3 regions of the Thiocapsa bogorovii genome follow, and region 3 is predicted to be linked to each of the others. Evidence: predicted binding sites of a transcription regulator. Region 3 holds the regulator's gene; each other region holds the start of a gene.
What was found. The regulator FNR, encoded in region 3, switches genes on or off when oxygen is low (the NO sensors DNR and NnrR bind a similar motif). The targets are predictions, from matches to a motif close to TTGATNTANATCAA.
Positions count from the first base shown of each region.

Region 1: LT988_RS22975 (HPP family protein) is a predicted target of FNR. The motif match lies at 1,547-1,560, and genes of this name have one in related genera.
Region 2: LT988_RS03255 (TIGR01212 family radical SAM protein) is a predicted target of FNR. The motif match lies at 2,093-2,106, and genes of this name have one in related genera.

Region 1 covers NZ_CP089309.1:5,152,146-5,155,420, reverse strand. The annotation lists gene LT988_RS22985 (NnrS family protein) at 1-384, shown strand, start outside; gene LT988_RS22980 (nitrous oxide-stimulated promoter family protein) at 408-785, opposite strand; gene LT988_RS22975 (HPP family protein) at 865-1,404, opposite strand; gene LT988_RS22970 (hypothetical protein) at 1,863-2,345, shown strand; gene LT988_RS22965 (CBS domain-containing protein) at 2,429-3,067, shown strand; gene LT988_RS22960 (hypothetical protein) at 3,265-3,275, opposite strand, start outside.
Region 2 covers NZ_CP089309.1:682,252-685,526, forward strand. The annotation lists gene LT988_RS03250 (DUF3683 domain-containing protein) at 1-1,797, opposite strand, end outside; gene LT988_RS03255 (TIGR01212 family radical SAM protein) at 2,142-3,116, shown strand; gene ubiU (ubiquinone anaerobic biosynthesis protein UbiU) at 3,136-3,275, shown strand, end outside.
Region 3 covers NZ_CP089309.1:4,305,178-4,308,452, forward strand. The annotation lists gene rnhA (ribonuclease HI) at 1-57, shown strand, start outside; gene dnaQ (DNA polymerase III subunit epsilon) at 246-968, shown strand; gene fnr (fumarate/nitrate reduction transcriptional regulator Fnr) at 1,133-1,891, opposite strand; gene LT988_RS19100 (sulfur globule family protein) at 2,052-2,456, opposite strand; gene LT988_RS19105 (CTP synthase) at 2,778-3,275, shown strand, end outside.

The DNA.
Region 1 (3,275 bases), 850 kb from region 3:
TTGACGGTGCTTTATGTGGGTCTACTCTGGCTTGCGGTCGGCCTGATCCTGGACGGACTCCCCGCCTTCACCACCCTGCCCGCTCGCGGCGCATTGCACACCCTGACCATCGGGGCGATCGGCGTGGTGACGCTCGGGATGATGGCTCGCGTGGCCGTCGGCCACACGGGACGTGTGATGCAGGCCGCTCGCCTGACTGTCGTTGCCTTCATACTCATCAACCTCGCCGCCGGCCTGCGCGGTCTCGCACCGCTCATCTACCCGGCCGGTTACCACGTTTGGCTGATGAGCGCGGGGCTCTGCTGGATCCTCGCTTTCGGACTCTTTCTATGGGTTCATGCACCCATGTTGTTCGCGCCCCGACCGGACGGGCGACCCGGCTGAGGCGGCTTCGGGACACTCGTGCATCACTCGGACGATCTGTCCGATCGGGCCTCGTCGATCCGTGCACGCGTCTTCGTCAACGTCGGCGCGGGACGGAACTTGTCGAGGATGTGCCCGAGACTCAGGATCGGATGAGGCCATAGCATGCGCGGGCCCGAATAGCGCATCACATCGCGGACCCGCTCGCGCATCAGGGCGCTGTAGCAGTGCACCTCGCAGAGATTGCAGGCCGGCTTTTCTTCCTGGAAAGGGCAGGTGTCGAGACGGCGATGCGCGTAATCGAGCATCGCGACGCACTCGGCGCATCGTCCCTCGTGGCCCGGGTGATGATCCCGGCAGTAGATCGCCATCATGGCGGCGATGGTCCTCTTCTCGCGCGTAATGCGACGGCCGAACAGCATTGGCTATCCTCGGATTCGGATTAGAAGCGGGTCTTGCAATCAATCCCGAAATCCCTCGCAAGACGCGACCCGGATCCTCTCATATCCAGTTCTCCGGATAACGACGTGTTGCCGGGATGTTGTTCACGAGGAGGGCTACCGCCAAGAGGAGCAGCGGTCCGAGTGTTGCCGGAATCAGCACGTAGTCATAGCCCATCGCATGAATCTCGTCGGAGCCGATCACGGCAATCAACGCGGTTGCGCCGCCCGGCGGGTGTAGGGTCTTGCTCAGATGCATCAGCGCGATGGCCGTCGCCACGGCCACCGATTGGGCCAGCCAGGGGTCTGCAGAAAGCAACTTCCAGCTGGTCACGCCGACCAGCGCCGAGATGACGTGACCGCCGACCAGATTGCGAGGCTGGGCCAATGGACTGCGCGGCGCCCCGTAGAGCAGGACCGCGGATGCACCGAGCGAGCCGATGGTGAGCGTGAGGTCGATCTCCGAGAAGAACGCCTGATGGACCCAACCGACCAGACCGATCCCGAGAAAGGCGCCGATCCAGGACCAGAAGACCTCCTGATCGCTCACCCGCGGCGGACTTCCGCGGGTGGTCCCGCGCATCTTTCGGACGTAGGCCATCAGGCTCAAAGCATGCCTCCGGTTGGCTTGCGTACCGGGTATGTCGATGTGACTGCGGTGCGGATCGCGAGCGCGTACGACCTGGTCCACAACCGCGGGAACCCGATGACCCGGATTTGAATCTCGAGGCGCGACGAGGACCTTGACCCATATCAAGCCTGACCATCGAAGCCACGATCGGGTCGCCTCGCGCCCATGAGAGGTTTCAACCCAACTGTTGACTCGTGGTCCTGGAACCGCCAATTCCCAAGCGACGAGGGCGCATCGAGGCAACGTATCGTGGATTATCTTCACTTGACACTGGGGCGACCATCCGCCTCTGATTTCGCTTGCGCATCGACGGACTTACGGCGACCTCGGAGGTGCGCGATCCGCACCGTGGCCGTGCGGATGACGCCATCAATCGGCGGCGTCGGGTTGCCCCGCCGCGAGCGGAACAGCCGCGCGGCGATTGATCGATGAACGAAGACGTCGCCGGACACATTTGGCCGAGTTCCGCGTACGCGGGGCAAATCGAACGCTTGCGCGGCGCCGTGGGACAGACCATCTTTCTCGTCGAGCTCGAGCCGACCCAGATCCAACTCGGGATTCGCCAGACCGGACAGCCCTACATCCTGCTCGACATCCTGGAGTTTCCTCAACCGGACCCGGTGCGGGGTCTCGCACCGCACCTGATCCTGCTCGACGACGGTCGCGGTGTGAATCTTGGACGGATCGCCCGAATCAGCCTGGAGCAGCCCTTCAACCCGACGCCTGAGCAGGTCATCTACCAGGATCGGCGGGCTGCTCGAGACCTCTTGTTTGCGGAGCGGGACCTCTCGCAGACCTCGATCGCCGAACGCTCGCGACAGCTTCTCCGGCAGGTGCTGGGAATGGACGCCGCCCGGTCCGAACCGGCGCCAAGCCCAGCGCTCGAACATCGCAGGAGGTCACCGGATTGACCTGTCTCAAGGCGACTTGAGCATGATCGACGCTTAATGAGCCACGCCTGCGGCGATGAAGCCGATCATTCGGGGGTCATCAGATGACAGAGAACCATCTTCGTCCCTTTCACGAACCCGACGACGACAGCATCGACGAGATCCTGGAGCTCGCGCTTTCGGACGCCGATATCCTGGATGCGATGCGGGAAATCCCCGGTTACATCGACATCACGACGACGGACTTCAGAACCATCTATCACCTCGCTCATGCCCACGCCGTGGAGCGCATGAACAGCCGCATGTGTGCGAGGAATCTCATGCGCTCGCCGATCCAACCGCTGCATCCGACGACACCGCTTGAGCAAGCGGCCGGACTCTTCGTGCGGCAAGGCGTGAAGGCGCTTCCGGTGGTCGCAGACGGCGGACGGGTCAGCGGGATCCTGACCGAGACGGATATTCTCAAGCGACTCGGGGCGGATAGCTTTTTGGAGCTGCTTCCCCGATTGTTCGAACACCACGACCGTCTCGCCGAATGCTGTCACGAAACGCCGACAAGCACGATGATGACGGCCCCGGCGGTGACCGTGACCGAGCTCGCCGGTTTCTCGGAGATCATGTCCGCGTTCAGGAACCACGGCGGGCGCAGCATGCCGGTCGTAGACGATCGTGACCGTCTGATGGGGCTCCTGATGCGCAAGGATTTTCTCGCTGCCTGCCAACTCGAGGTCCAGTCGTTTTGATGCGGGGCGCTGGCGCGACCTCCGGATTTCTGCGAAGGTCGCCAGCTCGCATGCACGCTACAATCGGCACTCTTCGGGACGGGATGCGGCGACAGGCCGGAGTCGTGAACGATCGACCAGCGCCGTGCGAAGGCCCTCGCGAGGGTCTTCGGACGGATCTCGGGGGGCGAAAGATGTCGCCATATCCAGCGCTTCACTCAACGGTCGG
Region 2 (3,275 bases), 2.0 Mb from region 3:
ATCGCGCTTGGCGCTCAGGATGGCGACGGCCTCGGCCGAGTCCTGATACTCGCCCTCCCCGCGCGCCCCAGAGAGATCCCTGGCAAGATCCCCGGCCAGATAGTCGAGCACCGCCGCCATGATGGCGTCCTTGTTGCGGATCGACTGCTCGATGTTCATCCGCTCGATACCGCGGCTGTAATCGCCGAGCCGGTCGAGCGGGATCACCACGTCCTCGTTGATCTTAAAAGCGTTGGTGTGACGCGAGATGGCGGCGGTGCGGGCGCGGTCGAGCCAGAAGCGTTTGCGTGCCTCCGGACTGACCGCGATGAAGCCCTCCCCGTCGCGCGCCTGAGCGAGCGTCACCACCTGCGCGGCGGCCGTATCGACCAGGGCCTCGTCGTCGCTCACCAGGTCGGCGATCAACACCATCTTAGGCAGCTCGCGCCGCGACGCCTTGGTCGTGTAATCCACCGCGCGAACATAGCGCTCGTCGAGATGTTCGAGCCCGGCCATCTGCACGCCCGGCAGGGCTTCGAGATAGTCCTTGACCTCGACGATCGCCGGAACGGCCAGATCCAGATCCGTGCCGAAGAACTCCAAACAGACCGTGCGCACATGATCGGGCATCCGATGCAGAATGAAGCGCGCCGAGGTAATGATCCCGTCGCAGCCTTCCTTTTGAACGCCGGGCAGACCGGAGAGAAACTTGTCCGTCACGTCCTTGCCGAGACCGATCTTGCGCAGGGCCGAGCCGGCCATCTCCAGGATCTCGGGCTCGCCCTTGGGCGTCACCCCGTCGGGCAGGAAGCGTCGAATGCGAAACCGCACGAGCGGCTGCTCGTGGATCTTGCCGAGGTTGTGATCCAGACGCTCGACCTCGAGCCAATCCGCATCGGGCGTCACCATCCGCCAGGAGGCCAGATTGTCCAAGGCCGTCCCCCAGAGAACGGCCTTCTTGCCGCCCGCATTCATGGCCACGTTGCCGCCGATGCAGGAGGCATCCTGCGAGGTGGGGTCGACCGCGAAAGCCAGACCGGAGCGATCGGCCAGGTCCGACACCCGGCGCGTGACCACGCCGGCGCCACAACGCACTGTCGGCACGACACCCTCCACACCGGGCAGCGCGATACGCTCCACACCCGAGAGGTCTTCGAGCTTCTCGGTGTTGATGACGGCCGTCATCGCCTGAAGCGGCACCGCCGATCCCGTGTAGCCCGTACCGCCTCCGCGCGGGATCAACGTCAGACCGGCGTCGATACAGGCCCGCACGATCGGCGCAACCTCCGCCTCGGCGTCCGGCGAGATGACCACGAAGGGCATCTCCACGCGCCAGTCCGTTGCATCCGTCGCGTGCGAGACACGCGCCAGGCCGCCGAAGTCCAAGTTGTCCTTGTGCGTGATCCCGGCGAGCGCCTTGCGCAGGCGCGCGCGCTGCGCCTTCTCCTGCTCGAACCAGTCCGCAAAACGCTGCACCGCCGCTCGCGCCGCGGTCAGCAGCTCACCGGCCCGACGATTGTCGTTGAGCCGCAGCTCAAACTGATCGAGCCGATGCGCCAGCGCTTGAAGCAGCAGACGACGACGCTCCGGGTTGTCGATCAGGTCGTCCTGCAGATAGGGGTTGCGCGTCACCACCCACATGTCCCCGAGCACCTCGAAGAGCATCCGCGCCGAACGTCCGGTCCGGCGGCTGCCGCGCAGCTCCTCGATCAACCGCCACAGCGGCTCCCCGAGGAAACGGATGACGATCTCCCGGTCGGAGAAGGACGTATAGTTATAGGGGATCTCGCGGATCCGTTGCTGGGCAGCGGCGGTCATATCGAATCTGGTCATCGGCGGTTGTTTCTTGCACTGCACAAAATGGTACAGCAAAGGCCGCTGATCATGGCCATGCGGTTGACGAGGCTGCACGCAGGTTCGAGCTTTTTCGACGTGTCGAGAATGCGGTTCGAGACCGTTCGTTGTCGTGGTCGTTGTCGTAATCGTAGTCCTACTCGATCGTCGATTACGACAACGACAACGACAACGACCACGAGAATGATCTCGGACGGTCTCGGAATCTCTGCACCTCTCCACGTCTTCAGGATCTTCGGAGACGCCGATTGACCTTACGTTGATTTGGGTCAAACGGCTGCAGATCGATCCCGGTTAGGTTTGCCCGGATGTCCGCCCCCCCGACCCAACACCGCGTCCTCAGCGATCGCGTCAACACCTTTGGTCAGTATCTGCTGAGCCGCTATGGCCAGCGGGTGCACAAGCTCGCGCTGAACGCAGGGTTCACCTGCCCCAATCGCGACGGCCGGAAAGGCATCGGCGGCTGCACATTCTGCAACAACGTCTCCTTCAGCCCGAATGCGAAGGAACCGGCCCCGATCGCGGAGCAGCTTGATGGCGGGCGCGCGGTCCTGGCAAAGCGCACCGGGGCGCGGCGCTTTATGGCCTACTTTCAGGCCTACACCAACACCTACGACCCGATCGAGACACTGCGCGAGCGCTACGACGCGGCACTCGTCCACCCGGACGTGATCGGGCTCTCGGTCGGTACACGTCCGGACTGTGTCCCGGAAGCCGTGCTGGACCTGCTCGCCCGCTATCGTGCCCGCGGCAAGGAGATCTGGCTCGAGCTGGGCCTTCAATCGGCGGACGACCGCACGCTCGAGCGGGTGAATCGCGGGCACGACTTCGCGGACTTCCGAACCGCGGTTGCGGGCGCCCGCCGTCGCGGTATCCCGGTCTGCGCGCACCTCATCGTCGGACTGCCGGGCGAGGGGCGCGACGCGGCCTTGTCGAGCCTGGAGCGCGTACTCAAGCTCGGCGTCGAGGGATTGAAGATCCACCCGCTGCATGTCGTGCGCCAAACCCGGTTGGCGATCGACTGGCGACGCGGCGACTACACGCCGCTCGAGCTCGACGACTACGTGAATATCTGCGCCGACCTGGTCGAGCGCACGCCGCCCGAGGTGACCTTCCATCGCCTCACGGGTACCGCCTCTCGAGACATCCTGCTCGCACCCGCTTGGTGCAACCGCAAATGGGCGGTCCTGAACGCCATCGAGGCGGAGCTTTACCGACGCGACTCGCGCCAAGGCGATCATTCCGCGCCCGCTTCCCATCCAAAACTTGCAAGCACAGCCTGACCCTCGGAGACCACCCTGTATGGAGCTCGTCTGTCCCGCCGGCAACCTGCCGTCGCTTAAGGCCGCCGTCGACAACGGCGCCGATGCCGTTTATATCGGGTTTCGCGACGACACCAATGCCCGTCACTTCGCCGGCTTGAACTTCGGCGACAAACAGAT
Region 3 (3,275 bases):
GGGCACGCCGAGAACGAGCGTGCCGACCGATTGGCAAATCGAGGGATCGCGGGCTGAATCGCGTCCGGCATGACATGCGCAATTTTCGATTCGACTCGTCGTCGCATGACTCGGCTCCCGTCGGTGCGGACGCGATTCAGATTCTTGAATTTCGCTCTTTAAACCGCGTCAGGTACGGGGGAGGCGTAGTCCTCCGGGATTCGCTTGCCTGCAACGCAGCGGTTTACACTATGGACGCGGTTTAAATGAGACAGATCGTTCTCGATACCGAGACCACGGGTCTCGACCCCCAGGCAGGCCATCGCATCATCGAGATCGGCTGTGTCGAGCTGATCGACCGCCGCTTGACCGGAAACAACTTCCACCGCTATCTCCAGCCGGATCGGGAGATCGACGCGGGCGCCTCCGATGTACACGGGATCACGAACGCCTTTCTCGCCGACAAGCCACGTTTCGCCGAGATTGCCGAGAGCTTCCTGGACTATGTGGAAGGGGCCGAGTTGATCATCCACAACGCGACCTTCGATCTCGGGTTTCTCGATCGCGAGATTCTAGGATGGAACGCCGAAGCGTCGCGGATCACGGACCTGTGCGAGGTGACGGACACGCTGATCATGGCCCGGCGCATGCACCCGGGGCAGCGCAACAGCCTCGATGCCTTGTGCAAGCGCTACGGCGTGGATCATCGCCACCGCGACCTGCATGGCGCCCTGCTCGATGCCGAGATCCTGGCGGATGTCTATCTCGCCATGACCGGGGGGCAGGTGGCGTTGAGCCTCGGAGAAGAGCTCGCGGCGCCGTCTCACGACGGACCGGACGCTCGGCATCGCGGCCGGCTGGATCCGAATCGGCCGCGCCTGCGGGTGATTCAAGCCGACCCGGCCGCGCTCGCCGCTCATGCCGCGCGCCTCGCGGCGATCCAGGCCGCAAGTGCGGAGGGTTGTCTTTGGCTTCGCGTCGAGGGATGACGCCGCCCGCGGTTTAGTCGTGTGTGGCCACGGAGATCCCCGCAGCCTTCATGGAGATGCTTCTTAGGGTTTTCAGTCTCCTAAACTGCGCCGACTCTAAGGGCTATCGATCGCTCCGAGGCCGATCCAGCCCTCCGAACATCACATACCGCAACGGGCGCAGTTTAGCTCTGCTGCTGTTGGCGGCGATTCTGCCCGGCGCCGCCCACCAGAGACTCCAGCGTACTCACATCGAGCAGCTGAATGTGCTTACGGTCGACGTTCATCAGTCCGTCGTCTTGGAATCGCGTGAAGAGACGGCTGACGGTCTCGACGGCGAGTCCCAGGTAGTTCCCGATCTCATGGCGGGACATGCTCAGATAGAAGTCGGTCGCGGACAGCCCGCGTTTGTGCAGGCGCTTGGACAGGCTGAGCAGGAAGGCGGCGAGACGTTCCTCGGCGTTCTTCTTGCCGAGGAGCAAGAGCATGTCCGTATCGTGTCCGATTTCCTTGCTGAGCAGGCGATACATCTGATGCTGCAGGCTCGGAATGGTTGCGGTGAGCTCTTCGAGTCGGGTGAAGGGGACCTCGCAGATAGCGGAGGTCTCGAGGACCTTCGCCGAGCAGGCATGGATGTCCTTATCGATCGCATCCAGTCCAATCACCTCGCCGGGAAGATGGAAGCCCAGCACCTGCTCGCCGCCCTCCGGACTCGGAGCGAAGGTCTTCACCGATCCGGTCTTCACGACATAGAGCGAACGAAATCGGTCGCCGTCTCGAAACAGGAAGTCGCCCCGGTGGAGCGGTCGTGTTCGCTTCACGATCTCGTCGAGTCGCTCGACATCATCCGGCGCAAGGCCCATAGGCAAGCAGAGCGACGACAGGGAGCAGTTTCTGCAGGCGACGCGAATGGTCTCCAATGAGATTACTTTGTGATGGCTCACGGCATCGCCCCTCGGTCTTCGGTCACCAGATTTTGAACCGTCGCTTGATCTGGATCAAGCGAAGATTATCTTCTTGTCGTCAGGCCGACCTGGACCCGCAAAAAAGGCCGCGCCCTCGCGGGCGCGGCCTTGACGCAAGCATGCCGATTCTGCGTTCGGCCTACTTGGCTTCGCCGGTCGCGGGAGCAGCGGGCGCGGCATAGGGTGCGGCGTAAGGCGCGCCGTAGTAGGGGACACCGTAACCGGGGTAGCCGTAGCCATAGCCTGGATAACCGTAACCGTAACCGTAGCCGGGATAGCCGTACCCGTAACCACGTCCGTAGCCATAGCCGCGCCCGCGTCCGTAGCCGCGACCCCCGCCGCTCATGTTCATGTTGAAGTCGCCCCAGCCGTCGCCGAGCATGTCGCCGAACAGGTCACCGAGGCCGGAACCATAGCCCGGGCCGTAGCCGCCATAGCCTGGCCCACCCCAACCGGGCCCCCACCACGCCTGGGCCGGGCTGACGGCCAAGGTGGCGGCACCTGCGATTGCGGCTGCACTCATCAATCTTGCTGTTTGACGCATCGTTGACGCTCCTCTGTTGACACTCATCTTTTACGACATCGATCAAGGCCGCTGTGTCGGCGCCCGACCCTAGACGAGCGCCGACAACGCCGAGAAGGTGTGTTTCGTCATTTGCGAAACCGCTCCGAATATACGCAGCCCGTTCGAGTTTGTGAAGGTCGCGCAGCACCCTGTCCGGCGTGCTCGCCCCCGGTCGTGATGTTCGCGACGCGCACGCTCGCGGCAGCAGCAAGAGCCGGCATTCGCATTGAGCAGTTGCGGGGTTTTTGGTAGCGTGTTGGCGGATCCGGGCCATTGCCCTCGACTGCCTCCACTACCCCCATGACCAAGTTCATCTTCATCACCGGCGGTGTCGTCTCGTCGCTCGGTAAAGGCATCGCGTCGGCGTCTCTCGGGGCGCTCTTGGAGGCTCGCGGCCTGCGGGTGACCATGATCAAGCTCGATCCCTACATCAACGTGGATCCGGGCACCATGAGTCCGTTCCAGCACGGCGAGGTCTATGTGACCGACGACGGCGCCGAGACCGATCTCGATCTGGGCCACTACGAGCGCTTCCTGCGCACCCCGATGGGTCGCAACAACAACTTCACGACCGGCCAGATCTACGAGAGCGTCATCCGCAAGGAGCGGCGCGGCGACTATCTCGGGCGCACCGTCCAGGTCATCCCGCATATCACCGACGAGATCAAGCAGGCGATCCGTCTCGGTGCCGAGGGTGCGGACGTGGCCATGGTCGAGATCGGTGGCACCGTGGGCGACATCGAGTCCTTGCCCTTTCTGGAGGCGATCCGCCAGATGCGTGTGGAGGAGGGGCGTGAG